One region of the Streptomyces sp. NPDC046215 genome, then DNA from elsewhere that is predicted to be linked to it. Evidence: riboswitches for the same ligand, from Rfam matches in the RefSeq annotation. Region 1 holds a riboswitch; the other holds the start of a gene.
The links. Region 1 has a riboswitch for S-adenosylmethionine ahead of ABZ951_RS14175 (aminotransferase class V-fold PLP-dependent enzyme). Riboswitches for the same ligand answer to the same signal wherever they lie in the genome.
Positions count from the first base shown of each region.

Region 2: it holds a riboswitch for S-adenosylmethionine, as region 1 does, so the genes downstream of both, thrC (threonine synthase) here and ABZ951_RS14175 (aminotransferase class V-fold PLP-dependent enzyme) in region 1, are expected to answer to the same signal.

Region 1 is NZ_JBEYZW010000026.1:10,837-25,269, forward strand. It holds gene ABZ951_RS14120 (ubiquinol-cytochrome c reductase cytochrome b subunit) at 1-359, shown strand, start outside; gene ABZ951_RS14125 (cytochrome P450) at 666-1,910, shown strand; gene trpD (anthranilate phosphoribosyltransferase) at 2,045-3,112, shown strand; gene idi (isopentenyl-diphosphate Delta-isomerase) at 3,381-3,971, shown strand; gene ABZ951_RS14140 (aminotransferase class I/II-fold pyridoxal phosphate-dependent enzyme) at 4,040-5,014, opposite strand; gene ABZ951_RS14145 (phosphopantetheine-binding protein) at 5,105-5,350, opposite strand; gene ABZ951_RS14150 (beta-ketoacyl-ACP synthase III) at 5,361-6,389, opposite strand; gene ABZ951_RS14155 (squalene/phytoene synthase family protein) at 6,419-7,432, opposite strand; gene ABZ951_RS14160 (thiamine pyrophosphate-binding protein) at 7,535-9,316, opposite strand; gene ABZ951_RS14165 (hypothetical protein) at 9,355-10,026, opposite strand; gene ABZ951_RS14170 (3-oxoacyl-[acyl-carrier-protein] synthase III C-terminal domain-containing protein) at 10,122-11,081, opposite strand; SAM riboswitch class IV at 11,524-11,640, shown strand; gene ABZ951_RS14175 (aminotransferase class V-fold PLP-dependent enzyme) at 11,831-13,189, shown strand; gene ABZ951_RS14180 (Lrp/AsnC ligand binding domain-containing protein) at 13,999-14,280, opposite strand; gene ABZ951_RS14185 (rhomboid family intramembrane serine protease) at 14,277-14,433, opposite strand, start outside.
Region 2 is NZ_JBEYZW010000013.1:9,187-23,619, reverse strand. It holds gene ABZ951_RS08230 (hypothetical protein) at 1-69, shown strand, start outside; gene ABZ951_RS08225 (DUF6255 family natural product biosynthesis protein) at 63-302, shown strand; gene ABZ951_RS08220 (hypothetical protein) at 313-561, opposite strand; gene ABZ951_RS08215 (trehalose-6-phosphate synthase) at 674-2,146, opposite strand; gene ABZ951_RS08210 (glucosyl-3-phosphoglycerate synthase) at 2,188-3,159, opposite strand; SAM riboswitch class I at 3,331-3,475, shown strand; gene thrC (threonine synthase) at 3,493-4,767, shown strand; gene ABZ951_RS08200 (ubiquitin-like small modifier protein 1) at 4,828-5,103, shown strand; gene ABZ951_RS08195 (cold-shock protein) at 5,562-5,765, shown strand; gene alaS (alanine--tRNA ligase) at 6,030-8,684, shown strand; gene ABZ951_RS08185 (SDR family oxidoreductase) at 8,954-10,501, opposite strand; gene ABZ951_RS08180 (SDR family NAD(P)-dependent oxidoreductase) at 10,657-12,129, opposite strand; gene ABZ951_RS08175 (chaplin) at 12,558-12,875, shown strand; gene ABZ951_RS08170 (hypothetical protein) at 12,940-13,131, opposite strand; gene ABZ951_RS08165 (SigB/SigF/SigG family RNA polymerase sigma factor) at 13,174-13,986, opposite strand; gene ABZ951_RS08160 (phosphoketolase family protein) at 14,355-14,433, shown strand, end outside.

The DNA of each region.
Region 1 (14,433 bases):
GGCCGGTGCTCGCCTTCATCGTCACCAAGCGGATCTGTCTCGGCCTCCAGCGCCGTGACCGGGAGAAGGTGCTGCACGGCCGGGAGTCGGGCATCATCAAGCGCCTGCCGCACGGTGAGTTCGTCGAGATCCACGAGCCGCTCTCGCAGGAGCAGCTGCACACCCTCACGTCGCACAACCAGCCCCAGCCGCTCGAGCTGGAGCCGGTGGTCGACGAGAACGGTGTCCAGCGCAAGGCCGGGACGATGCAGAAGCTCCGCGTGAAGCTCTCCAAGGGCTTCTACGGCGAGGGGTCGCAGATCCCCAAGCCCACCGCGGAGGAATTCCAGGAGATCACCAGCGGGCACGGTCACCACTGACCCGCCGCTGTTACTGACCCGCCACGACGAGGGGCCCACGGGAAAATCCCGTGGGCCCCTCGTGTGTTGTATCCCACGACCCCGGTCCTGACCGGCCTTCATATCACCGGCAGCCGGGGTCAGTTGAGCCTCGAACCTTGATCTCTACTGAGGGATGCAATTAATCTTGGCCATGTTGGCTCGGAGGCTTCCCCCTCGCCCCGAAGCCCTGGCCGGTTCCCCCCTCCCGGCTCTTCTCAGGAGCTCAATCGCTGCCACCCACTGACACCATCCGCTGCTGTGAGCAGCAAGGAAGGGAAAACTGGCATGCTGGATCAGAACGGCGAATTTTCCTTCGACATCGACTCGGCTTTCCGAGCCGACCCCTACCCGGTCTATCGTGAACTCCGCGCGCACCACCCGTTGGTGCGCGGGCCGCTGGGTGCCTGGGCCGTGAGCCGGTACGAGGACTGTGACGCGCTGCTGCGGGACCGCAGAATGGGCAAGGACCTCGGCGATTCCAACTATTTCGCGCAGGTGGCCGGCACGGCGGAGGGGGAGCCCCCGCCATTCCTCGGTGTCGGGGTGGACGGCTGGGACGCCAATTTGTTCCAGTTGCTGGACCCGCCGGAGCACACGAAACTGCGCTCGCTGGTGGGCAAGGCCTTTACGCCGGCCATCATCGATGCCCTGAAGAATTCCGTGGCAGCCACCGTGGACGAACTGCTCGACGGGCTTCCGGAACGTTTTGATGTCATGGACCTGCTGGGTGCGCCGCTGCCCATTCGGGTGCTCGGCGACATGATGGGCATTCCGCGGGAGGATCATGAGGTATTCACCCGCTGGTCCACCGAAATAGCCCATATTCTGGAGCTGGGAGCCGAGCCCTCCGAAGACGTCGCGATCGCCTGCCAGAAGGCCGTCACGGAGTGCACGGACTACTTCACCGACCTGCTCGAGAAGCGCGGCGACCAGGGCGAGGACGACCTGCTGTCCCAGCTGGCCCGCGCCCGGGACTTCGGCGAGGGCCTGACCATACGGCACATCGCCGCGGTCTGTGTGCTGCTGGTGGTGCCCGGCCTGGACACGTTCGCCAACCTGGTGGGGAACGCGGCCGTCCTCTTCGCGCGGCACCCAGAGGTGCTGCCGGGGCTCGCGGCCGAGCCGGAGACGGCGGACGCCGTGCTCGACGAGATCCTGCGCCTGGAGCCCCCGACGCACGCCTCCTGGCGCGTCGCCATCGAGCCCCTCGAACTGCACGGCCACGAGATCAAGAAGGGGGACGTCGTCCTCCTGCTGCTGGCCGCGGCCAACCGGGACGAGCGGGTCTTCCCCGACCCGGAGATCTTCAACCCCGGGGCCCACAGCCGTAAGCACCTCTCGTTCGGGCGCGGGATCCACTACTGCGTGGGGGACATGCTCTCCCGGCTGATGGCCAAGGAGGCGTTCAACGGGCTGGCCCGGCGCGTCACTTCGCTGAAGCTGGAGGACGAGGAGGTCGCGTACAAGCCGGGCATCTGGCTGCGCGGCCCGGCCCGTCTCCCGGTGCTCGCCGAACGCCGGGCCCGCTGACCGTCTTCGGTGCCCCGGCCACGGATGGCCGGGGCACCGCGGGACATCGATACAGTGGGGCCAGGCCCGTGGCCTCCAGCCCCATACCCGGTCCACCGGTCACCCGGCGGGCCGACGCATCCAGGAGCGTGAGGATGAATACCGTTCCCCCCGTCGGCTCTCTTGCCGGAGGCGCCTTGCAGTCCTGGCCGGACGTCCTGTCCGCTCTGTTGGCCGGGCACGACCTGAGCGCGGACACCACCGCCTGGGCGATGGACCGGATCATGCGGGGGGAGGCCAGCGACGCGCAGATCGCGGGCTTCGCGGTGGCGCTGCGGGCCAAGGGCGAGACCGTCGACGAGATCGTCGGCCTCGTCCGGACCATGTACGCGCACGCCCACTTGATCAACGTGCCCGGGGCGACGGTCGACATCGTGGGCACCGGCGGTGACTACGCCAAGACCGTCAATATCTCCACCATGTCCGCCATCGTGGTCGCCGGCACCGGTGCCAAGGTCGTCAAGCACGGCAACCGCGCGTCCTCCAGCGCTTCCGGCGCCTCGGACGTGCTGGAGAAGCTCGGCGTCAATCTGGAGCTGGATTCGCGGCGGGTGGAGGAGGTGGCCCACGAGGCCGGCATCACCTTCTGTTTCGCGGTCAAGTTCCACCCCGCCCTGCGGCATGTGGCGGCCGCCCGCAAGGACTTGGGCATCGCCACCTCCTTCAACTTCCTCGGCCCCCTGACCAACCCCGCCCGGGTGCGGGCCCAGGCCACCGGCGTGGCCGATGCCCGCATGGCCCCGATCATCGCGGGCGTACTGGCCGAACGGGGCTCCTCCGCCCTGGTCTTCCGCGGTGACGACGGGCTGGACGAACTGACGACGACCGGTACGTCCACGGTATGGATCGTCCGGGACGGCGTGGTCCGGCGGACGTCCTTCGACCCGCGCGAGGTGGGCATCACCCTGGTGCCGATCGAGGCGCTGAAGGGCGCCGACGCCTCGTACAACGCGGATGTGGCCCGCCGGCTGCTGCACGGCGAGCGGGGGCCGGTGCGCGACGCCGTGCTGCTCAACTCGGCTGCCGCGCTCGTCGCCCTGGAGCCCACCGACGCGCCGCTGACCGACCAGATCGCCGCGGGGATGGCCCGGGCGGCGGAGTCCATCGACTCGGGGGCGGCCGAGTCCGCTCTGGCGCGCTGGGTGGCCGCCACCACCGCCTGAAGCCCGCGAATTCCCCGGCGGCCGCCAGGCGCCCTCCCGGCCCCCGAATCATGCGTCCCGCATTCTTTTCGGGGGCCGGAAGAATAAATGCGGGCACGTAGTCGACGGTGCCGGGCCGCCCTGTTACGATCATATTGCTGTTATGGGTTGACCTGAATCACTGAAGCCAGTTCTTGGAATACAAAGCCTGGCCGTGGGGACACCTGCTGAGAAGAGAAGACCGCGCCCGACGCGGCAGACTTATTTCGGCCAAGACAAAGGTTTGATCGTGGCACTCCCTGAAATTAACCAGGACGAAATCAACCAGGACTCGGCCGGCAGTCCGATACTGCTGGAACTGGTCAACCCCGATGGAGAGACGATCGGCACGGCCGAAAAGCTCTCCGCGCATCAGGCCCCGGGGAAGCTGCACCGCGCGTTCTCGGTCTTCCTCTTCGACGCGGAAGGCCGCATGCTCCTGCAGCAGCGTGCGCTCACCAAATACCACTCGCCGGGCGTCTGGTCCAATGCCTGCTGCGGGCACCCCTATCCGGAAGAGGCCCCCGAGGCCGCCGCCGTCCGGCGCACCCATGAGGAATTGGGGCTGAAGGCGGCGAATCTTCTCCCGGCCGGCACGGTGACGTACTACCACCCCGACGAAATATCCGGTCTGGTGGAGCACGAGTACAACCACCTTTTCGTCGGGATTGTCGACCAGCCGACCGACCCCGATCCGGAAGAGGTGCACGCCACCCGTTTCGTGACGCAGCGGGAATTGGCGGAGCTCCAGGCCGAGAAGCCCTTCTCGGCCTGGTTCCCGACGGTATGGGAAGCCGCTCTGCCGGCCGCCCGCCGACTGGTGCCGTCCGGCGGCTGGTGAAAGACGGCCGGCCGCCGGGCCGGCCCGTGAACTGACGCACAGCGGCCTCGGGGATTTCCCCGAGGCCGCTATTGCGTGAACGCGGTGAGCACGGCGGCGTTCGACGCCTGGTCCCCGAGGGTGAGCCGCACCCCTTCGCCGGGGTAATAGCGGGCCGTGACGCCGGCGCCCTCTAGCCGGGTCCGGATCTGCTCGACCCGGTCCGGCTCGTCGAGCCAGAGGAAATTCGTGTGGCTGGGCAGGACCCGCCAGCCCCCGTCGCCCAGCGCCCGGAACACCTCGTCCCGCTGCGCGACGATGAACCGCACCCGCTCCTGGAGCTCCTGCTCGGCGCGGAGGGAGCTCTCGACCGCCGCCAGGGACAGGGAGCTCATGGAGTAGGGCAGCTGGAAGCCGTTGACGCGCGCGGCCAGGTCCGGATGCGCCACGCCGTAGCCGACCCGCATGCCGGCGAGGCCGAACGCCTTGGAGAACGTGCGCAGGACGAGCAGATTCGGGAACTCCCGGATCCAGGCCAGCGCGTCGGGCCGCTCCGCCTCCGCCACGAACTCGATGTACGCCTCGTCCAGGACGACCAGCGTGTCGGAGGGGACCAGGGCGACGAACTCCTTGAGCTCGGCCGCGTCCAGCAGCTGACCGGTCGGGTTGTGCGGATTGCACACGATGACGGCGTCCGCGTCGACGGCCGCCTTGGCCAGGGCGACGAGATCCTGGTGGCCGTCGGGCAGCAGCGGCACCTGGACGGGCTCGGCGCCCGTCATCTGCGCCAGCAAGGGATACGCGTCGAAGTTGCGCCAGCCGTACACCAGCCCGCGGCCGGGCCGTACGCGGGCCTGGAGCGCTTGCAGCGCCACCCCGACGGATCCGGCGCCGACGACGACCTGAGCCTCCGGAACCCCCAGCCAGCCGGCTATGGACGATTTCAGCCGTTCCGGAAAGAACTCCGGGTATCTGTTCACCCCGTCCACCGTGCGGGCGATCTCCGCGGCCACGGAGGCGAGCGGCGGCAGAGGGTTTTCGTTGAGTGCCAGGAAGTGGTGCATGCGACCCTCCGGGAATGAGAGAACCAGTGACAAAGCCGCCGTCGGCGTCAGGTGCCGACGGCGGCTGAAGGGGTCGGGCGGGGGCGGGGGTTACGCGGTCGCGGCACCCTTGGACTTCAGCAGTTCCACGGCGTCCTGGAAGGTCGACGTGCCGGTCAGCTCGTTGCCGTCCAGCGTCGGGAGGCCGAAGGCGCGCTCCATGAGGATGATGAACTCGACCACGCCCATGGAGTCCACGCCCGCCTCCTGGAAGGTCGAGCCCCCGACCAGCGCGGCGGTGGACTTCGGGAACGTCTCGTCGAGCAGGGCCTCGAGCTTGCTGTTCAGTGCTTCCATTGCTCTTCTCTCACTTCTCGTGCTGGAGGTCGTTGATTCCGCGGGAGTCGAGCTCGGGCCACGTCAGGGCCGCCGAACCCCAGGAGAGGCCGCCGCCGAACCCGGTGAGCACCACCCGCTGCTCGGCCTTGAGCAGGCCGTTCGCCGCGGCGTCGGCGAGCGCCAGGGGGATGGAGGCGGCCACGGTGTTGCCGACCCGGTCGATGTTCTTCGCCACCCGGTCCGCCGGGATTCCCAGCTGCCGGGCGCAGGTGTCGAGGATGCGCACGTTCGCTTGGTGCGGGACGAGGAGGCCGACGTCCTCGGCGCTCCAGCCGGCCTTCTCCAGGGTGTTCCGCACGGACCCGGCCATGTGCCGTACGGCCCGGGTGAAGACCTGCGGCCCCTCCATCCGGAAGTAGCTCTCGGACGCGGCCGGCGCGCCCCCGTGGGAGCGCTCCTCGGAGCCGCCGCCCGGGACGGTGATCAGGTCGACGCCCTCGCCGTCGCTGCCGAGGTCGAAGCCCCGCAGCGCACCCGGCTCCGCCCGGTCTCCCGCGCGGAGCACCACGGCACCCGCGCCGTCGCCGAAGATGACGCGGGTGGTCCGGTCGGCGGGGTCCAGGATGGTCGAGAAGGTGTCCGCGCCGATGACCAGGGCGGTGTCGGCGACTGAGGTGGCGATCAGGCCCGCCGCGGTGGCCAGGGCGTACACGAACCCCGTGCACACCGCGGCCACGTCGAAGGCGGCGACCCCGCCGAGCCCGAGCCGGGTGGCGACCAGCGGAGCGGTCGCCGGGCACGGCCGGTCCGGGGTGCTGGTCGCCAGGACCACGGCGTCCACCCCGGTGACCCCCGCCGACGCCAGCGCGCGCCGGCCCGCTTCGGTGGCCAGGTGCCCGGTGCTCATCCCGGGGTCGATCACGTGCCGCCGGCTGATCCCGGTACGGGTCCTGATCCACTCGTCCGAGGTGTCCAGCTCCGCGGCGAGCATGTCGTTGGTGACCACGCGCGGCGGAACGAACGCCCCGAGCCCGCTGATGACCGCGGCTCGTGTCATGGCGTGTGCTCCGTGTGCTTCAAAGGGCTTCAGAGGGCGTCGGGGGAGTAGGGGCGGCGGATGCGGTAACCGTCCCGCTCGGCCTGACGGTTGACCTTCGCGGCCCGTGCGGCGGCGGCGGCCGTGCGCGGCACCATGACCGCCGAGTTGAAGCCGATGCCCTTCTTCGGCTTGTTGAAGAAGGCGTAGTCGTCCTTCACCAGGTCCGTGACCATCGCCTGGTGGGTCTGGATGTCCAGCTCGACGAACTTCCGCGAGGTCGGGTGGAGCGTCCGGCCCCAGCTGCGGCCGGCGTCCAGGTGCTTGCGCGCCCGCTCGATCTCGAACTTCATGAGCTCGCGGACGGCGTCGCTGGTGTAGCCGCTGCCGACCTCACGGATCAGGTCGCCCCTGTCCAGGCCGAACTTGGTCAGGTGTTCCACCGGCAGGTAGAGCCGCCCGAGCTCCAGGTCCTCCTGCACGTCCCAGATGAAGTCCAGGAGCTGGAAGGCCGTGATCGTGTGCTTGCACAGCTCCTCGGCCTCGGCCGACAGCGGCTCGAACAGCCCGTTGATCCAGGTGGCCGGCAGCAGGGTGACGCTCTGGAGGAACCCGTCGAGGTCGTCGTACGTCGCGTACTCGTACGTGGTGAGGGCCTCGCGCTGGGCCTGGATGAACTCCGGCACGCGGTCGTAGGGGAGGTCCCACGTCCGCATCATGTGCACCAGGGCGCGGGAGAGGGCGGAGTCGGTCTCCTGGTCGCCGGACGGCGGGCCCTCCACCTCCAGCGTCTCGCCCTTGACCGCCGCCAGGTAGGCGCGCTCCCACTCGTCGAGCCGCTGGGCCCGCACCTCGGTGGAGCGGTTGACGTCGTCGACGAGGTCGTCGACGTAGCAGACGAACGAGAAGAAGACGTCGAAGTAGGGGCGCTTGGCCGCGGGGAACATGTAGCGGCCCAGGAAGCGCCCCCGGCCGATCTCGCGGAACAGCCTGGAGCTCTTGAGGTAGTCCGCGCGCAGTCCGGAATCCGTGATCCCCGCGAGATCGAGCTCGTGCACAGTCATGTTGATTCTTTCTGCAGATCGGTTGGGTGTTGCCGCGACCGGGGCACGGCGGGAGAACCCACACCGCGCGGGGTGGGGTGGGGCGGGCACAGGGGCCTGGGGTCAGGCCGGTGCCATCAGTGCCGAAAGGTGCGCCGGGGAGGCCGTCCACCGCGAGGAGCGCACCGGCATGGTGGGCTCGTCCGCCGGCAGGAAGCTCGCGAAGGGCGGGACTTCCTCCGCTTCGAGGCGGAGCTCCAGCACGCCCGTCAGATGGGCGTGCTCGCGGTAGTCCGCCAGCAGCTCCGTGAGCTCCGCGGCGGTTCCGGCGCTGCCGACCCACAGCCGGTCGGGGCCGCCGAGGCCCCTCGACAGGGTGGACACGTCGACCGGTGTGTAGTCCACGGCCGTGATGCGGGAATCGAAGAACGTCTGCTGCCGGGTGGCGCACATGCCGTGCATGCCGTTGTTGAAGACGACGTACAGGATGGGCAGCCGGAGCTCTACCGCGGTGTGGACTTCCAGACCGCTCATCAGGAACGCGCCGTCACCGCAGAACACCACGGTGCGGGTCCCCTCGGCCGTCCCGAGCTGCGCTCCGATCGCCCCGGCGATGCTGTACCCCATGCCGCCCATGCCCAGGGCGATCGTCGAGGACGAGCCCGGCGGGACGGACGAGTAGTGCATGGAGGCGACGCTGCAGTTGCCGGCGTCGTAGAGGAGGTGCCCCTGGCGGGGCAGGTGCTCCTCCAGGATGCCGACGGCCTCGCTCTGCAGCAGGCCGCCTTCGGCGTGCGGCGCCCTGCCCGGTATGGGCTCGGCCAGCCGGGGGACGAACCGGGTCAGCTCGTACCCGACAGGCGGCACCGTGAACGGGTCCGCGTCCAGCCGCTCCAGCAGGCGCTCGAAGACCACCCCCGCGTCGCCCTGGACGACGGTGTCGGCCAGGGCCGACCTGAGCACCTCGCCGGGGTCGATGTTGACCGTGGCGACGTGCCGCGCGTCCCAGCCGTGCAGCACGCTGCGGGTCATCATGGCCAGCCCGGTGCCGACCAGCACGATGAAGTCGGCCTTGCTCTGGAGAAAGGCCGCCGCGGACGGGTGCCCGCCGGCGCCCACGACACCGAAGTGGAGCGGGTCGTCGTTCGGGAACTCGCCGCGCGCGCCCATGGTGGTCACCACGGGGATGCGCGCCTGACGGGCGAACCGCAGGACGGCGTCCGGAGCGGAGGACCGGCGTACGCCGTGGCCCAGCAGCAGCACGGGGGCGGTGGCGGCGCGCAGCCGGCGGAACAGCTCGTCCACGGCCTCGCTGTCCACCGGCTCGGGCTGGACGAACTCCTGGAAGTCCCGCGGCCAGTCGGCGGGGAGCGGCCCCACCTCCAACTCGTACGAATCCCTCGGGAGGAGCAGGGCGACCGGCCCCATCCGCCCGGTCAGAGCGGTCGTGATCGCGTCCCTGAGCTGTTCCCAGAACAGGTCGGCGTCACAGATCCGCACGGTCTTCTTGGTCACCGCGCTCAGCATGGGCAGCGCGTCCACGGACCGGCCGATGCCGGAGGAGTCCTGGAAGGACCCGCGTCCGTCCAGCGCGGCGGGCGGCTGGCCCACCAGGGCCAACACCGGCACCGATTCGGCGTAGGACTCGGCCAGTCCGGCGACCAGATTCATCATTCCGCCGCCGGACGTCGCGCAGCAGACGCCCAGTGTCCGGTGGACACGGGCCCGCGCGTCGGCCATGAAGGCGGCGCCGTCCTCGCGCTTGCTGAGAACGGCTTCCAGTCGTCCGGCCCCCAGCCGGTCGATGGAATCGTGTATGTGCTCGACGTTCGCCCCGCTGACGCCGAAGACGTAGCGAGCGTCCAGCTCGCGCAGCGCGGTGACGAGCGCGTCAGAGATCCGCATGTTTCCCCCCGTGTGAGCTGAAGAGCCGGTGCCGGCCCCTAGCGCTGCGACTCCGACCCGAAGCGGTGCTCAAGGATCTTCTTGAGGTTGCCCATCTCGATGGAGTGGCCGGCGTGGAACATCGGCCAGATGTCGCCCACCCACACGCGGTCGGTGCGGGCCCGGCCCTTGGCGATGTAGTCCGGCACGTCGGTCGTCGCGCGGTCGTAGTACGGGTGCTTGCAGTTGCTCCACAGCACCACGGTGCCCGGCTTGTTGAAGACCTTGGCCGAGTCGATGATCGTCAGGTAGTAGCGCATCCAGAGCTCCTGGCCCTGGTCCCAGGCGCACGGGTACACCACGAGGCCCTGCTCCGGGCCCTTCTGGGCGTCCGAGCGGATGTAGATGTCCGTGTTGGGCTGGATCATCTCGTCCGCGCGGTACAGCCCGCCGCCGAGGTGCTTCATGTTGCGGATGCTGTACGTCCACTCTTCCAGCGAGCGGGCGTTGGCGCAGTACTCGAATACGATGTCGTAAGGGACGTCGATGTGCTCGGAAAGCGGGCAGTACTGCCCGAATATCTCCTCGTGGGAGTAGCTCTCCTTCGTCATCCCCTCCATCAGCTTCATCATCTCGTCCTGACCGGTGTTCTCGTTCCACACCAGGTCCAGTTCGAGCAGATCCGAGTTGTCGAGCTGGTAGTTCTGGGCAAGACCGGACTCATCGGGCATGCGGGCAGCCATCATTTACTCCTGAGCAAGAATTGTTTTTGGTTTGCTGCTGGGAACTAGCTGTTCCGGTGGGAACTAGTGGGCACTAGTGGGAACTAGCTGTTCCAGCGCAGGACCATGGAAGACACCATTTCCCCGCCATGCGTGAAAGTGGCAAAAGCGATCACATCGCCGGAAGAAATAATCTTCTTGTCCAGTGCGTCGGCGAGGGTGACCGGGAGGGAACTCTGGAACATGTTCCCGTAATGGCTGAGCGTGTCATGGGTGCGGGCGTCGTCGATGCCGCACCGCTTACGCCATTCCGCGATGTACTTCTCGTTGGGCTGGTGGGTGATCAGGCAGGAGACGTCGTCGCTCGTCAGGCCCGCCTTGTCCAGCGCGGTCGCCATGGCGGTGGGCAGGCACTCCATCGTCACGGCCCACAGCCGGGCGAGCATGCTCGGGCTGAACTTCACCGTGAGCGGCCCGCTGCCGCGCTCCCAGTGCGGGAGCTCGACGCCGTCCACCGCGTCCGGCTCCACCCGCAGGGCGGCCCAGTTCTCGCCGAACGCCTGCTCGTGCACGGAGAGGACGGTCGGCTCGCCGACGGTCAGCAGGGTCGCGGACGCGCCGTCCCCGAGGACGAAGGACTCCGGCGACTTCTGGAACTCCTCCAGCCGCGACACGAAGTTGGTCACCGTGACGACGGCGATCTTCTTGTACTGGCCGGAGTCGATGAAGGCGCGGGCGGTGATCACCGAGGAGACCCACGAGCAGCAGCCGTTCTCCACGTGCAGAACGGCGGCCGAGGTCGCGCCGACCCCGTGCTGGATCGCCGTTCCCACGCCCGGCGAGAAGGTGTCGTTGAACTGGGCCGAGACGATGATCAGGTCCAGCTCGTCCGCGCGCACGTCGTTGCGGCCCAGCAGCTTGTTCAGCGCTTCGATGCCGAGCTCGGCGGACGTGTAATCCGGCGAAGCGAATCTCCGCTCATTCACGCCGGCAAAGAAGGCGTGGTCGCTCAGTCCGTCTTCGGCGCGGGCGAGGTCGCTGTTGCGCACCACTCGCTCGGGCATGAAATTCACTACATCGACGATGCGCGTAGAGCTCACGAGCGGTCTCCGCCCGTATTGCCGGTCATGCACGCAAGTGTGGCCTGATGCAAATGAATGCATGGATAGATGAACATGACCGCCCCCAAGGTCTCTGGCTTGTTCTTGTTGCTGTTCCAGATGCGAACGACTCTACGATCATGGATGTAACGGTTCGATGACGGTCAGGTCACGAAGTGGTTAAACCCATAGTGGAATGGTTAATTCCGCAATGGCTTGTGTTCGCTGTCGGTAATGGGCGACATTGCCGCTGATTTCCACGGCCGACCGGCGTGGCCCGGGCATAGATGGACAGTTTTTGGTTGATTCTCGGTCGGTCCGGCGGTAGGTCGGTGACGGGCCCCGCGATAAGCTGGCGGCGGACATGTGGTGCGCCTGCCGCATACCTGTGTCATACTCGCCGCCAGGTCACGAGTGACAGCGTTCAGGCCCCGGCTTGCTGTCCGGCAACCCTCCTTCCGTGGCGGGGTGCCCCGGGTGATGACCGGGCCGCAGGCAGCGAGGTCTGCGGCAAGCGCGGATCCCTCACCAGGGGTCCTGGTTGTCGAGGGAGCCTCTTCAGTGATTCAGCGAATGCGTTAGGGCCTACGGCCCGTTTCCCTTGAACTCCGCACGGCCACGCCGTGTGTCGAGTCGGTACTCCGCACGCGGCGCCCCTGTTTCCCGCGCGTGCGCATACGCACCTCTTCCGCCTGCATCCAGGAGAATTCGCCATGTCCGCATGCCCTGTTGCCGCCGAGCCCGCCGTCTGCGCGCCCCTGCCCGTCCTCGGCCGCGACGTCCGCGTCCCGCTGGTCACCGGGGGCGAGGTGACCTACGCGGCGCTGGACTACGGCGCCAGCGCGCCCGCGCTCCAGCGGGTGTGGGACGACGTGGCCGCCTACGCGCCGTACTACGGCAGCGTGCACCGCGGGGCCGGGTATCTCTCCCAGCTGTCCACCGAGTTGTTCGAGAACAGCCGTGCCGACGTCGCCGCGTTCCTCGGCTGCCGTGAGGACGACCAGGTCGTCTTCACCCGCTCGACCACCGACTCCCTCAACCTCCTCGCGACCGTTCTCCCGCCCGGCACCCGGGTGTTCGTCTTCGAGACCGAGCACCACGCCGCGCTGCTGCCCTGGGAGCGGCGGGCGGGGGTGGAGGTCACCTACCTCGACGCGCCGCGCTCACCGCGCCAGGCCGTCGAGACGCTGGAGCGGGCCCTGGCCGGGCGGGAGCCGTACGGGCCGGCGCTGGTCTGCGTGACCGGCGCGTCCAACGTGACCGGTGAGCTGTGGCCCGTGCGGGAGCTGGCCGCGGCCGCCCACGCGCACGGCGCCCGCATCGTCGTCGACGCCGCCCAGCTCGCGCCGCACCACCCGGTGGACATCGCGGAGCTGGACGCCGACTGGGTCGCCTTCTCCGGGCACAAGCTGTACGCGCCCTTCGGCGCCGGGGTGCTGGCCGGCCGCGCGGACTGGCTCCGCGACGCCGAGCCCTACCTGGCCGGCGGCGGCGCGAGCCGCGCGGTGACCCGCGGCCCCGGCGGCGGCGTGGCCGTCGAGTGGCACGACACGGCCGCCCGGCACGAGGCGGGTTCCCCCAACGTCATCGGCGCCTACGCCATCGCTTCGGCCTGCAAGGCGCTCACCGAGGCGGACTTCGGCCGGCTCGTCGAGCGCGAGCGGCAGCTCGTGGCGACCCTCCGCGAGGGCCTCGCCCGGGTGCCGGGGGTCCGGGTGCTCTCCCTCTTCGGGGAGGACGCGCCCCGGGTCGGCGTGCTGTCCTTCGTCGTGGAGGGCTGGAACAGCTCGCACTTCGCGGCGGCCCTGTCGGCGGAGTACGGCATCGGCGTCCGCGACGGCCTGTTCTGCGCCCACCCGCTCGTCCGCACCCTGCTGGGCGGCACCCCGGACGAGCCGGGGGAGTGCGGGGCCCCCGAGGCGGGACAGTCGCTCAACGCCATCCGGGTCAGCTTCGGCGCGGGCACCCCGGACGAGCACGTGACACGGTTCGTCCGAGCGGTGGGCGAGCTGGTGCGCGAGGGTGCCCGCTGGAACTACCGCACGGAGAACGGGCGGTGCGTGCCGGCGTAGCGGCCTGGCGGCCTGGCGGCCGGGCGGTCGTGAGCCCGGGGCCTGCGGGACCTTGTCGGCCAAGACCGAGCCTCGGCGGCCGGGGGCCGTCAGGTGTGACGTGACGGGGCCGGCGACGTGGCGGGGTCGGCTGTCGCTGGGCGACGCCGGGTGGAGGGCGTGCGCCCGAGGGCGGGGCGTGCTGCCGGAGCTGGTGTGGCGCGCCGGGCCCGTTGTTGTGGGCGGTGCCGGGTGGCGGGCGCTCGTCCGGGGTACTGGGCAGCGCGGCCGAACTTGGGCGGGACGTAGCCGGGTCCTGGTCGGCTGGACGTACCGTCAGGTGTGGCGGGGCTCGCTGTCGTGGGCGGTGCCGGGCGGGCGGCCCGGGGAGGCTGCGGCGCGCCGCGGCCCGCCGGGCGGCTGGCGACGGTACGACCGCGGGAACCGAACCTGCCGGGAGTAGCGGCCCACGGTACGGCCGCCGCCACGTGGCGGACGCCGCTGACCTCGTCAGCCGACGCGCCGGGGGCCCTGTCGCCGGAGTGCCCGCCCCTACGAGGCTGCTCGCCGCAGACGCGAGGCCGGTACGGCCGCGGTGGGCTCAGTTCCGGGAGCCCGCCCGGAGTTGCGGGTGCGGCGCACGGCGCGCCGGGTGGGGCGCTTGGCCGCGTGCCGGCCGAGGCTCGGCACGGCCGCCGTCCGGAGCATGGGGCAGGCCCCCGGGGCCCGGGGTTCCGACGGCCGCTCGCCGCAGACGCGAGGCCCGGACGGCAGTCCGTACGGGCGCCCGCCCCAGGCCCCCTTGGTTTCCGGCAAGCCCGCCGCAGGCGCTACGCGTCGAGGCCGATCGCGAACGCCGCCTCCAGGTCGTGGTGCGAGTACGTGCGGAAGGCGATGTGCGTCTCCGTGGAGGCCACCCCGGGGACCTTGCTGATCAGGCCGGGGATGACGTCCGCCAGGTCGTCGTGGCGGGCCACCCGGACCATCGCGATCAGGTCGTGCGCCCCGGTGACCGAGTAGACCTCGCTGACGCCTTCGATGGCGGCGATCTTCTGGGCGATCTCGGGGATCTGGTCGATGTCGGTCTTGATGAGCACGATCGAAGTGATCACGGCTGGCTCCTATCGGGGGTCGGGGGCGGCCCCCCGGGCGTGCGCGGCAGCCCGTCGCCGGACGGGGCTGCGCCCTTCACTTTAGCCGCACGCCCGTAGCGGACCCACGCGTAGAGGAAGCCGAGCGTGAACCCCACGACGTGGGCCAGATAG
Region 2 (14,433 bases), on a different contig from region 1:
GAGGCGACCGCCGCCCTGCGCGGTCACTTCCGCCGCGCGCACCTGCTGCCGGAGGTGAACGCGTGGTGACGGCGACCCGCGTCCGCCACTGCACGCACCGGTCGGGCTGGACCCGGACCGGGCGAGGCGAGCACCGCTGCGACGCCTGCGGGGTCAGACGGTTCTCGGACTACGGCGCCCTCCGGGCCCCCGGGCTCCCGCACGCCGTCACGCCCTCCGGCCCGGCCCGGCGCGAGGCGGACCGGCGAGCGGCCCTGCTGGTGGCGCGAGCGGCGGCGGGGGGCCGGCGTCTGAGGCGGTGAGGGGCACGCCTCAGCGCGGCTCCTCCGGGGGCGGGCGCCGCCAGTGCTCCAGGGTCGGGTCCAGCGCGGACTCGTACACCCCGCTGCCCCGGCAGTGCTTGCACTGCCCCGCCCGCACCACCGACTCCCCGCCGGCCCCGAACGGATCGGGGCCGGGGACGTGGACCAGCGAGCGCTGCACGAAACCGGAGCCCACGCACCACTGGCACGTCGTGCCCGTCTCGGTGGGCTCGGGCCCGGGCATGTCCTTGGGCTGCACGATCACAGCCTAAGCGCTCCGCCGGAAGCCGGGCGCGTCATCTGCGGGTGCGTTGCGGCTGGTCGCGCGGGGAACCGCACAGGGCTTCGCCAAGCCGGCCGGGACCCCGCGGCTACGTTCCCTCGCCTCCCTCCAGCGCCGTCAGCTGGTCCAGGAACCAGCGCTCCGGCGGCAGCGCCGTCGCCGCCGCGGCCAGCCGCTTCGTCCGCTCCGCGCGCTCGGCCGGATCCATCAGCAGCGCCTCGTGCAGCGCCCGGGCCGTGGCCTCCACGTCGTACGGATTGACCACGAGCGCGTCCTCGCCCAGCTCCGCGGCCGCCCCGGCCTCCCGCGACAGCACCAGCGCGCAGCCGTGGTCCGAGACGACCGGGATCTCCTTGGCCACCAGGTTCATCCCGTCGCGGATGGGATTGACCAGGGCCACGTCCGCGAGCCGGTAGGCGGCCAGCGACCGGGCGAAGTCGTCCTTCACGTGCAGCACGACCGGCTCCCAGTCCTCCGTGCCGAACGCGGAGTTGATCTCCCGGGCGACCCGCTCGACCTCCGCCGTGTAGTCGCGGTAGACCGCCAGGTCCTGCCGCGAGGGGTAGGCGAAGGCCACGTGGACGACCTTGCCGCGCCACTGCGGGCGGTCCTCCAGCAGCCGCCGGTAGGCGCGCAGACCCCGGACGATGTTCTTCGACAGCTCCGTGCGGTCCACCCGCACCACCGCCCGGCGGCCCGCACCGATCTGCTCCCGCAGCGCCACCATCCGCTCTTCGACGTCCTCGCGGTGCGCGCGCTCCCGCAGGAAATCCCCGTCGGCGCCGAGCCCGTGCACCCCCAGGCGCGTCATCCGCCCCTCGAAGCGCACCGCCGCCGCCACCCCGTCCTCGCGGAGGACGTCCGCGCCCAGCTCGCTCTCGCAGCAGGCGGCGAACGCCTCGGCCCAGCGGCGGGTGAGGAACGCGGCGCGGTCACCGCCCAGGATGCCGCGCAGCACCTGCCCGGCCACGTCGTCCGGCAGCATCCGAAAGTAGTCCGGCGGGGCCCACGGGGTGTGCGAGAAGTGACCGATCCGCAGATCCGGCCGGCGCTCGCGGAGCAGCCCCGGCACGAGGGTCAGGTGGTAGTCCTGCACCAGCACCGTGGCACCCTGGGCCGCCTCCTCGGCGAGCGCGTCCGCGAAGGCGGCGTTGTACGCCTCGTACGCGACCCACTCCCGCCGGAAGTCCGCGCCGAAGTCGGGCTCCAGCGGCGTCTGGTAGAGCAGGTGGTGCACGAACCACAGCACCGAATTGGCGATGCCGTTGTAGGCGGCGGTGAACGTCTGCGCGGGGATGTCGAGCATCCGCACCGCGTGCCCGCCCGTGTCGGCCGCCGGCAGCCGGGTGCCCGCGCGGCGGGCGGCCTCGCGGTCGCCCTCGCCGAGCGCGGCGCACACCCACACCGCGCCGGCCTCCCGGCCGATGGAACTGAGCCCCGAGACCAGCCCGCCACCGCCCCGGCCCGCCGTGAGCGAGCCGTCCTCGCTCACCTTGTACGAGACGGGACCGCGGTTGGACGCGACGAGGATCCGGGCGGCGTGCATGTGCTCATCGACCATGACGCCAGCCTTGCCGCCACGGGATCCGCTCAAACGTACGCTTACGCCGCGCGGCGGCGCGCGTACTCGGGTATCTCCGCCATCGGCGGCCGCTCCTCGGTGTCCACCTCGTACGTCCGCGGGACGAACCCCTCCGCCGTGCGCTCGAACTGCGTCAGCGCCGGCCGCACCAGATGGCCGCGGGCCAGCCGCAGCTGCGCCGTGCGGTAGATCGCCGCGGCCATCCGGCCCAGCGCCTGCCCGTCCTGGTGCCGGTGCTTGCGCACCCCCACGTCGACCTGGGCCAGGGCGTCCAGCCCCACCGTGTGCAACGCGTCCACCAGCAGCCCCAGCTCCACCCCGTACCCCACCGGGAACGGCAGCCGCTCCAGCAGCGAACGGCGCGCCGCGTACTCGCCGCCCAGCGGCTGGACGAAACCCGCCAGCAGCGGCCAGTGCAGGTTCAGCAGCGGACGGGCCACCAGCTCCGTCACCCGGCCCCCCTGGCCCGGACCGGGCGTGCCCGCGCCCTCGAAGCCGGGGCCGAGCGGACGGTCGTACATCGCCTTGACGAAGTCCACGTCCGGGTCGGTCAGCAGCGGCCCGACGATCCCCGACACGAAGTCCGCGGAGAACTCCCGCAGGTCGGCGTCGACGAAGCAGACGACGTCACTGCCCGTGGCCAGCAGTGACCGCCACAGCACCTCACCCTTGCCGGGCACGGCCGGCAGCCGCGGCAGCACCGCGTCCCGGTGCACCACCCGCGCCCCGGCCGCGGCGGCCACCTCCGCCGTGCGGTCGGTCGAACCGGAGTCCAGCACCACCAGCTCGTCCACCAGCGGCACCGCCTCCGACATCAGCTCCCGGCGCACGGTGGCCACGATCGCCCCCACCGTCGCCTCCTCGTCCAACGCCGGCAGTACGACGGCGACCGTGGTGCCGGTGGCGCGTTTGGCGGCGAGCAGCTGGTCGAGCGGACGGTCGTCGACGGACCAGGACCGCCGGCCCAGCCAGCGCTCCACCTCTTCCAGCACCTGTTCGACTCCTCTTGTGTGACGCGGCGTTCGAGCTGCGTGTGATCCATCTCGCGGTACGGACGGCTGTCTCGGGCGCCCATGCCTTCGGTTACAGTCTGAACAACGCGGAACGCCGTCGTATGTCGGGGTCGCCGCTCATAAACGCCTGGGCCCTGCCCAGTGCCATACCGCTCATCCAGAGGGGCAGAGGGACACGGCCCGTTGAAGCCCCGGCAACCCTCCAGCCGGTCTCACCGTTCATTCGGCGAGGCTCCCGGCTCGGGAAGGTGCCAATTCCGTCTCGTGGCGACGTCCGCCACGGGGAAGATGAGGAGAAAGGGCCTCGCCTCCATGGCTGTGCAGTCTGTCGAAAGCTCAACCACCTCTGTCGCTCTCGGTCCCGCCGCGGCCCTCGCGTGCCGCGAGTGCGGACAGCGCTTCGGCCTCGGTCCCATTTTCGCCTGTGCCGACTGCTTCGGCCCACTCGAAGTGGCCTACGACCTTCCCACCGGCGACCCCGAGGCCCTGCGCCGCCGCATCGAGGCCGGCCCGGACAACATCTGGCGCTACGCCCCGCTGCTGCCCGTCCCCGCCGACGTCGCGGACAAGCCCGGCCTGAACCCGGGCTTCACCAAGCTCGTCAAGGCCGACAACCTCGCCCGGGAGCTGGGCGTCACCGGCGGCCTGTACGTCAAGGACGACTCCGGCAACCCCACGCACTCCTTCAAGGACCGCGTCGTCGCCATCGCCGTCGAGGCCGCCCGCGCCTTCGGCTTCACCACGCTCTCCTGCTCCTCCACCGGCAACCTCGCCGGTGCCGTGGGCGCCGCGGCCGCCCGCGCGGGCTTCCGCTCCTGCGTCTTCATCCCGCACGACCTGGAGGCGGGCAAGGTCGTCATGGCCGCGGTCTACGGCGGAGACCTCGTCGGCATCGAGGGCACCTACGACGACGTGAACCGCTTCTGCTCCGAGCTGATCGGCGACCCGCTCGGCGAGGGCTGGGGCTTCGTGAACGTCAACCTCCGCCCGTACTACGGCGAGGGTTCCAAGACGCTGGCGTACGAGATCTGCGAGCAGCTCGGCTGGCGGCTGCCCGACCAGATCGTCATCCCCATCGCCTCCGGCTCCCAGCTCACGAAGATCGACAAGGGGCTCAAGGAGCTCATCGCGCTGGGGCTGGTCGAGGACCGCCCGTACAAGATCTTCGGCGCCCAGGCGGAGGGCTGCTCGCCGGTCTCCCGCGCCTTCAAGGACGGGCACGACGTCGTCCGGCCGGTGAAGCCGGACACGATCGCGAAGTCCCTCGCGATCGGCAACCCGGCGGACGGCCCCTACGTCTTGGACATCGCCCGGCGGACGGGCGGCGCGGTCGAGGACGTCACCGACGCCGAGATCGTGGACGCGATCAGGCTGCTGGCCCGCACCGAGGGGATCTTCGCGGAGACCGCGGGCGGGGTGACGGTGGGCGTCACCCGCAAGCTCATCGACAGCGGGGCGCTCGACCCGGCGCTGACCACGGTGGTGCTGAACACCGGCGACGGGCTCAAGACGCTCGACGCGGTGGCGGCCGGGCCGACGGCCACCATCCGGCCCTCACTGGAGGCGTTCCGCGCCGCGGGGCTGTGAGCGGCTCCACCCCGCCGTCCCCCTCCCTCTCCACCCAGTGCCCGAACCGAAGGTGACCCCATGAGCATCAGCGTTCGCATCCCGACCATCCTGCGCACCTACACCGGCGGCAAGGCCGAGGTATCCGCCGAGGGCGGCACCCTCTCCGACGTGCTCGCCGACCTGGAGAAGAACCACCCCGGCATCGCCGCGCGGGTCCTCGACGAGAGCGGCAAGCTGCGCCGTTTCGTGAACGTCTACGTCAACGACGACGACGTCCGCTTCGAGGACGGCCTGAACACCGCGACGCCGGACGGCGCGGGCGTCTCGATCATCCCGGCCGTCGCCGGCGGCTGACCCGGCATCAGCTCGCCGGGGATTTCTTCAACTTTCCTGTAGAAGTCCCCTCGAATCGCTCCGTCCGCGAAACGGACGGGGCGATTCCGTCTGTTGAGCGCGATACAGTTGGGGCGATCCCCCGCCGGCGTCACCGCCGAACGCCCATGAGAACCCGTCAAGTTGTGCGCGAACTGTGCGTACGAATTGCCGGGTTGGTTGCGTTATGCCCGGCCCGACTTGCCCTGGATTCACCGCCGTTAGCCACTTTTCTCCGCTCGGCCGTGCCGGTAATTCTCGTCCAAGTGACCTGTTGCAGAGGGCATCCGTGCAGATACATTCAGCCGCGGTCGACGCGTTCCGGCGCACATCTTCCGGGGTTTCCCCTGCCTTCGGCGGGGGAGTGTCCGGGGGGTGAGGTCTGACCCGGGTCCGCGAAGTGCGGTCCTGCGCAAGGGCCAGTAATAGGGGAGTTAGGCATGGCTCAGGGCACCGTCAAGTGGTTCAACGCGGAGAAGGGGTACGGCTTCATCGCGGTCGACGGTGGTGCGGATGTTTTCGTCCACTACAGCGCGATCCAGATGGACGGTTACCGCACCCTCGAGGAGGGTCAGCGAGTGGAGTTCGAGATCTCGCAGGGCCAGAAGGGGCCGCAGGCGGACATGGTCAAGCTTGCCGTCTGATCTCGGCGCATCGACCACCGGCTCACTGATAGCTCGCGCGTGGGGCCCGTACCTGGAAGCAGGTACGGGCCCCACGTGTTGTGCGGGCCGTCCTGCCGCCTGCGGCGGCGAGCGCCCTGCGGGCGCGTCCTCAAGCGCCGGACGGGCTATTCAGCCCGTCCGGCGCTTGAGGACACAGCACAGCAGCCCGTCCGGCGCTTGAGGACAAGGCACAGCAGCCCGCTACCCCGCACACTGCAAGCACCGAACCCGCCCGGAGGGCACATGCGCACCGCCGACATCCGCAGCCGCTTCCTCGACCACTTCGCCGCCCGCGGCCACACGGTGGTCCCCAGCGCGCCCCTGCCCACGCCGGACCCGACGCTGCTGTTCGTCAACGCCGGCATGGTGCCGTTCAAGCCGTACCTCACCGGTGAGGCGCAGCCGCCGTGGCCGCGGGCGACCAGTGTGCAGAAGTGCGTGCGGACCCTCGACATCGAGGAGGTCGGCCGCACCACCCGGCACGGCTCGTTCTTCCAGATGAACGGCAACTTCTCGTTCGGCGACTACTTCAAGGAAGAGGCGATCGCCTTCGCCTGGGAGCTGTCGACCACGCCCGTCGAGCAGGGCGGGTACGGGCTCGACCCGGACCGGATCTGGGCCACCGTCCACCACGAGGACGAGGAGAGCCGCGCCCTGTGGCGGCGCCTCGCGGACCTGCCCGACGAGCGGATCGTGGCACGCGGCGACGAGGACAACTTCTGGTCCATGGGCGTCCCCGGCCCGTGCGGGCCCTGCTCGGAGCTGTTCTACGACCGGGGGTCGGCGCTCGGCCGCGCGGGCGGTCCGGCCGTGGACGAGGACCGGTACATGGAGTTCTGGAACCTGGTCTTCATGCAGTACGAGCGCGGCGAGGGCACCGGCAAGACCGGCTATCCGATCCTCGGCGAGCTGCCGCGCCGCAACATCGACACCGGCATGGGCCTGGAGCGCATGGCCACCCTGCTCCAGGGCGTGGACAACCTCTACGAGATCGACGAGACCCGCCCGGTCCTGGACCGGGCCGCCGCGCTCACCGGGACCCGCTACGGCGGCGACGCGGAGGCGGACGTGCGGCTGCGGGTGGTCGCCGACCACGTCCGCACGGCGCTCATGCTGCTCGCCGACGGCACCGCGCCCGGCAACGAGGGCCGCGGTTACGTGCTGCGCCGCATCCTGCGCCGCGCCGTCCGCTCCGTGCGGCTGCTGGGGTACCAGGACCCGGCGCTGCCCGAGCTGCTGCCCGTCGCCCGTGACTGCATGGCGCCGAGCTACCCCGAGGTGGCCGCGGAGTTCGACCGCATCGCGCAGCAGGCGTACGCCGAGGAGGACGCCTTCCGCTCCACGCTGCGCCAGGGGACGACCGTGCTGGACACCGCCGTCGCCCAGGTGAAGGAGGGCGGCGGGCGGTCGCTGCCGGGTGCCAAGGCGTTCCTGCTGCACGACACCTACGGCTTCCCCATCGACCTGACGCTGGAGATGGCCGCCGAGCAGGGCGTCGAGGTCGACCGGGAGGGCTTCACCGCCCTGATGGGCGAGCAGCGCGAGCGCGCCCGCGCCGACGCCCGCGCCCGCAAGTCCGGCGGTGCGCTGGACACTTCGGCACTGCGGGCCGTACTGGACGCGAACGGGCCCACGGACTGGCGCGCCTACGACACGCTGCAAACCGACTCCCGGGTGCTGGCCCTGCTCGGGCCCGCGGGTGTGCTGCCCGTCGTACGGGCCGGGGAGATCGCCACCGTGATCCTGGACCGGACCCCGTTCTACGCCGAGTCCGGCGGCCAGGACAGTGACGCGGGCGCTCTGACGGGCGCGTCGGTGGAGGCCGAGGTCCTGGACGTGCAGCGGCCGCTGCCGGGCCTGGTGGCCCATCAGGTGCGGGTGAGCGCGGGTGAGTTGGCCGTCGGTGACGCCGTGCGGGCGGCCGTCGACGCCGAGTGGCGGCTCGGGGCGCGCCAGGCGCACTCCGGTACGCACGTCCTGCACGCGGCCCTGCGGCAGGTGCTCGGCCCGACGGCCCTGCAGGCCGGTTCGTACAACCGGCCCGGCTACCTGCGGCTGGACTTCCCCTGGCGCGGCGCGCTGGGGCCCGCCGCCCGCAGCGAGGTCGAGGAGGCCGCGAACCGGGCGCTGCGCCGTGATCTTGCCGTGGACGTCCGCTGGATGAGCCTGCCGGAGGCCAAGGAGCTGGGCGCGCTCGCGCTGTTCGGCGAGACGTACGGCGAGCAGGTGCGCGTCGTGGAGATCGGCGGCGCGTGGTCGCGCGAGCTGTGCGGCGGCACGCACGTCGAGCACGCCTCGCAGGTCGGGGTGGTCGCGCTCACCGGCGAGTCGTCGGTGGGCGCGGGCATGCGCCGCCTGGAGGCGTCGGTCGGCGTCGAGGGGTTCGGTTACCTGGCGCGCGAGCGTGACCTGGTGGCCCGGCTCGCGGAGCAGTTGCAGGCGCCGCGCGACCAGCTGGCCGACCGGGTGGCGGGCCTGCTGGACCGGCTGAAGGCCGCCGACCAGGCCGCGGCGGAGCTGCGGCGGCGGGCCGCGCTCGGCCGGGCCGCGGAGCTGGCCGCCGGCGCGTCGGAGGCGGGCGGCGCCCTGGTGGTCACCGCCACGGCGGACGACGACGCGCGCACCCTGGCCCTGGCCGTCCGCGACCGCCTGCCGCAGGCCCGCCCGGGCGTGGCCGTCATCGGCTCGGCCGCCGGGGGCAAGGCGGTGGTGACGGTCGCGGTCAACGAGACGGGCCGGACGGCGGGCCTGTCGGCGGCCGGCCTGGTGAAGCAGCTCCTGGGCGGCCGCGGCGGCGGCACGGACGAGGTGGCCCAGGGCGGCGGCCTCCCGGCGGCGGCCCTGCCGGGGACGCTGGACGCGGTGCGGGGCCTTTTGGGGCGGCGGTCCTTGGGCTGACGGGGGCTTGGCCGGGTCTTCGACTGCGGGCCGTCGTGGCCGCGCTGTGGCGGCGAGCGCCCTGTGGCTCTGCCCCCTCTTCGGCTGCGGGCCGTCGTGGCCGCCTGCGGCGGCGAGCGCCCTGCGGGCGCGTCCTCAAACGCCGGACGGGCTGGTTTCGGCCGGCCTCAGCCCATGCCGGCCCACCCGAGGCCCCTGCGGCCCTGCCCGGCCTTCCGCTGCGGGCCGTCGTAGCCGCCTGCGGCGGCAAGCACCCTGCGGGCGCATCCTCAAACGCCGGACGGGCTGGAATCAGTCCCTTCCGCTCTTTCCGCCCGCTCCGCGATGTTGCGGGCCATGCCCCCGAAGACCGCCGCGTGGAAGGGGGCCACGCCCCACCAGTACGCGTGGCCCGCCAGGCCGTGCGGGTGGAACAGGGCCCGCTGCCGGTACGTCGCCCGTGACGGGCCTTCCGGGGTGACCGTCAGTTCCAGCCACGCCAGGCCCGGCAGGCGCATTTCCGCGCGCAGTCGCAGGATGTGGCCTTGCTCCAGCGCCTCGACGCGCCAGAAGTCGAGGGAGTCGCCGACGCGCAGGGTGTGCGGGTCGCGGCGGCCGCGGCGGAGGCCGACGCCCCCGACGAGGCGGTCCATGGCACCCCGGACGGACCACGCGAGCGGGAAGGAGTACCAGCCGTTCTCGCCGCCGATGCCCTCGACGACCCGCCAGAGCCGCTCCGCGGGGGCGTCGACGCTCAGCTCCCTGCGGTCCTCGTAGAGGCTGCCGCCGGACCAGTCCGGGTCCGAGGGCAGCGGGTCGCTGGGGGCGCCGGGCAGGGACGCGGAGGACCAGCGGGTCGCGACGTCGGCGTCCCGGACCCGCTTGAGGGCCAGGCGCACGGCCTCGTCGAAGCCGATCAGGCCCTCCGGCGGAGTGGGCGCGTACCGGGCGATGTCGCGCTCGCGGCAGATCACCTCGTACCGCAGCGACTCCACGAGCGGCCGGGCGATGCCGCTCGGCACCGGGGTGACCAGGCCGACCCAGAGGCTGGACAGGGCGGGCGTGAGCACCGGCACCGGCAGGATGAGGCGGCGCGGCAGCCGGGCCGCGGCCGCGTAGCGGATCATCATCTGCCGGTAGGTGAGGACGTCCGGGCCGCCGATGTCGAAGCTGCGGCTGACCTCCGGGGGCAGCTCGGCCGCCGCGAGCAGCAGGCGCAGCACGTCGCGGACGGCGATGGGCTGGATGCGGGTGCTGACCCAGCTGGGGGTGACCATCACCGGCAGCCGCTCGGTGAGGTAGCGGAGCATCTCGAAGGACGCCGAGCCGGAGCCGATGATCACGGCGGCGCGCAGCTGGGCGGTGGGGACGCCGCTGTCGAGGAGGATCCGGCCGACCTCCGCGCGCGAGCGCAGGTGCGGGGAGAGGGCGCGTTCGGGGACCTGCCGGGGGGCCAGTCCGCCGAGGTAGACGATGCGGCGCAGCCCGGCGGCCTTGGCGGCGCGGCCGACCGCGAGCGCGGCCCGCCGGTCGGTCTCCTCGAAGTCCCGGCCGGTGCCGAGCGCGTGGACGAGGTAGTACAGGACGTCGACGTCCTCGAAGGCGTCGGGGAGGGTGTCGGGGCGCGTCACGTCGCCCTTGACGGTCTCGACGCGGCCGGCCCACGGCTGGTCGCGCAGCCGGCCCGGGTCGCGGGCCAGGCAGCGCACCCGGTAGCCGGCGCCGAGGAGCAGGGGGACGAGCCGCCCGCCGATGTAGCCGGTCGCCCCGGCGACGAGCACCCGTGGCCGCGGCTCCCCGTCGCCGGTGCGGCCGTGGTCGTTCGCTGCTGTGTCCATGGGGTCCATGAGGTCCACGCTCCCCCGCCGACCACGCCTCGCGCCACGCGGGGCTGGCCTTCCGGGTGCGGGAGCCCCGTCAGGGGCCCGGTACGCGCGAGACCGCCCGCCCCGGACGTGGTCGGGGCGGGCGGTCGTCGGGCGGCGGGCGGCGACTACCAGTTCGCGGGCTTGTAGTCCTTCAGGAAGCAGCCGAACAGGTCCTCGCCCTGCTCGCCGCGGACGATCGGGTCGTAGACCCGGGCCGCGCCGTCGACGAGGTCGAGCGGGGCGTGGAAGCCCTCCTCGGCGAGGCGCACCTTGTCGGGGTGCGGGCGCTCGTCGGTGATCCAGCCGGTGTCGACGGCGGTCATGAGGATGCCGTCGGCCTCCAGCATCTCCTGGGCGCTGGTGCGGGTGAGCATGTTCAGCGCGGCCTTGGCCATGTTGGTGTGCGGGTGGCCGGGGCCCTTGTAGCCCCGGCTGAAGACGCCCTCCATGGCGGAGACGTTCACGATGTACTTGCGGCGGGCGGCCGACGCGGCCATCGCCGGGCGCAGCCGGCTGACCAGCACGAACGGGGCCGTGACATTGCAGAGCTGCACTTCGAGGAGCTCGACGGGGTCGACCTCGTTGACGCGCTGGATCCAGGTGTTGGTGGCGTCCAGGTCGGGGACGAGGCCGCCGGCGTCGATCGCGGTGCCGGCCTCGACGCGGGCGAGCGAGGCGGAGCCGCTGGTCAGCGCGAGGTCGGTGAGGGCCTGGGGGGTCAGCTCGTCGTGGGCGCCGCCCGCGGGGCTGGGCAGCGCCGCCTGGGCGCCGCTGCCGAAGGCGCCGAAGACGACCGAGGCCGGGAGCTCGCCCGCGGGCAGCGGGGCGGCCTCGGCGGCGACCAGCTCGCGGTAGGCGGCGGGGCTGCGGCGGACGGTCTGGGCCGCGTTGTTGATCAGGATGTCGAGCGGGCCCTCGGCGGCGACGGAGTCGGCCAGGGCGACGACCTGGGCGGGGTCGCGCAGGTCGATGCCGACGATCTTGAGGCGGTGGATCCAGTCGGCGCTGTCCGGCATGGCCTTGAACCGGCGGATGGCGTCGTTGGGGAACCGGGTGGTGACGGTGGTGTGCGCGCCGTCCCGCAGCAGCCGCAGGGCGATGTACATGCCGATCTTCGCGCGGCCGCCGGTGAGCAGGGCGCGCTTGCCGGTCAGGTCCGTGCGGGCGTCCCGGCGGGCGCGGTTCTCCGCGGCGCAGGGCTGGCACAGCTGGTGGTAGAAGGCGTCGACCTCGACGTAGCGGGTCTTGCAGATGTAGCAGGACCGGGGGCGCTCGAGGATGCCGACGATCTGGGCGGCGGAGGTGGCGGCGAGCGGGATGCCGCGCGTCTCGTCGTCGATGCGGTCGGCGGCGCCGGTCGCGGTGGCTTCGGTGACGGCCCGGTCGTTGGCGGTCTTGGCGGCCCGGCGCTCCTGACGGCGGCGCTGCTTCACCGTGCGGTAGATGCCGGCGGTGGCGCGCCGGATCTCGATCGCGTCGGGGTGGTCGACGGGCAGCTGGTCGAGCTCTTCGAGCACGCTCAGGCAGACCGCCATCCGCTGCGGATCGATGCCCGACAGGTGGGCTGCACCGTCGCGGCTTTCTTCAGTGACCGTCATCGGCGCTGTCGTTTCCCAGTTCTTCTGATCTATTGAAGCTCTGATCTATTGGAGCCTCGAAGAACTGTACGTAGCGGGGGGCGGCCACGCCAAACCCGGCCGCCGGGGGCCGAACGGAAGGATCACCCGGGCGCCGGGGTCGTGGGGGCGCGAGCCAGGCGCCGTCGCCCCGGGGGGATCTTCCCGGGCAGGGGCCTCGCGCGGGCCGCAAGAGTCGCCCGGCCGGGGCCCGGGGCAGCCGCGGGAGCCCCCACCTGCGGGGATGCCGGGCAGAGTGCGCCCCGGCGGGGCCCGCCCACGCGTGCGTCATCCCGTATGACTTATTGGGCTTTTCGGGTTAATTACGCCCCCTCATGCCCATATTGGGCAAATCCCTCCGGCTTCTCCGGCAACAATTGCCGCTCACCACCCATGAGAAAGGTTTAGCCATGTCGCGTATCGCCAAGGTCGCCGCTCTGACCGTCGCTGCCGGCGCCGCCGTTTCCGGCGCCGCGGGAGTAGCTACGGCCAACTCCGGAGCGCAGGGCGCGGCCGTGGGCTCCCCCGGCATCATCTCGGGCAACGTCATTCAGGTGCCCGTCCAGGTGCCGATCAACCTCTGCGGCAACACGATTGACATCGTCGGTCTGCTGAACCCGACCTTCGGTAACACCTGCGCCAACATCGACGGTCACCACAAGCACGACAAGCACGGTGACTACGACAAGCACGGCTACGGCCACGGTGGCGGCCACGACAAGTGGTGACCTCCGCGCCCGGAGCGGCTCACTAGCCTCTCCCGCGCGGTCCGCGCGCCGGGGAGGGTCACAGTCAGCCGCCGGAGTCCTCACCCGCGCGTTCGTGGCGCCCATCATGTTCATGGTGGGCGCCACCACCATGTCCGGGCCCGTCCCGGCCGGCGGTGTCCTCGCGCTTCTTGCGGGGCCGCTGGGCGCCGGGCAGATCGGGCACCTCGACGATCGGCGGGAGGTCGGGGGTCAGATGGGTGTGGCTTGAGGACATGGGACGCCTGCCTGCCTCGGGAGATAGGGATCGGAAGGGGGCTCAGCCGGGGGTGGGGGTGCGGCCCGGCGGGCCTGCCGGGCCGAGCAGCTCCCGCCGCAGCCGGGCACAGGTGCGGCTGAGGATGCGGGAGATCTGCATCTGGGAGACCCCGAGCCGGGCACCGATCTGCTTCTGCGTGAGGTTGCCGAAGAAGCGCCAGTACAGGACGTACCGCTCGCGCTCGGGCAGCGCGCTCAGCAGAGGCCGCAGGGACTGCCGGTCGACCACCAGCTCCAGCGCGCCGTCGGCGCTGCCGAGGGTGTCGGCGAGCGGGAGCCCGTCGGCACCGAGCACCGGGTGGTCCAGCGAGAGCGTGTGGTGCACCCCCTCCGCGGCCAGCCCGCGCCGCACCTCCTCCTCCGAGAGCCCGCTCTCCGCCGCCAGCTCGGCCGGGCTGCTGCGGGTGTGGTCCCCGCGGCGGCCCAGGGCGACCTGGGCGGAGCGGACGGCGATGCGGAGCTCCTGGTCGCGGCGCGGGATGTGCACCGACCAGGCGTGGTCGCGGATGTGGCGCTTGAGCTCGCCGTTGATGGTGGGCACGGCGAAGGTCTCGAAGGCGTACCCGAGCTCCGGGTCGTAGCGGTCCACGGCGTTGACCAGGCCCAGCGCGGCCACCTGCCGCAGGTCCGCGGGGCTCTCGCCGCTGCTGCGGAACCGCAGGCTGATCCGCTCGGCCATGGGCAGCCACGCCGCGATCACCTCCTGCCGCAGCCGGGCCCGCTCGGGGCCGTCGGGAAGGCTCGCCAGGCGGCGGAAGGCGTCCGCGGTATCGGGCGCCTCCCGGGTGCGGCGGCGGTGGGTCGTCTCGGCCATGGTCACGGTGTTTCCTCGCTCCTGCACCAAGGAGTGCCTGCCGGCCGAAGCACCTCCGCGGTCCGGCTGCCCGAAGGGGCGCCGGAGGCGCCGGTAGGGACGGCGCCACCGTGCCTGGGGGCCGGGCGGCCGGTGTCGGCCACGGTCCCCTCAGCATCACCCGCCCCTCGCGATCCCGCGACTCGGGGCCACCGGCCCGGCACGCACGGTGACCGGGTGGGGGCGCGCCCGTTTTCCCTCGCGGGCCGGGGGTACCCGGGAGCGCAACCCGGCTGGTGCAGGGCCCCCGCCGGAGGCCCTCCGGGCGGTCCCGGCGCACGACGAGGCGGCCGCACCGGCCCCGGCCGCCGCCGTCACGGAGGAGTCCCATGACCACGCGCCACCCGACGTCCGACCCCGGGGCCGCACCGGCCCCGGGCGGCCTGACCGACACCGAGGTGGCGGCCC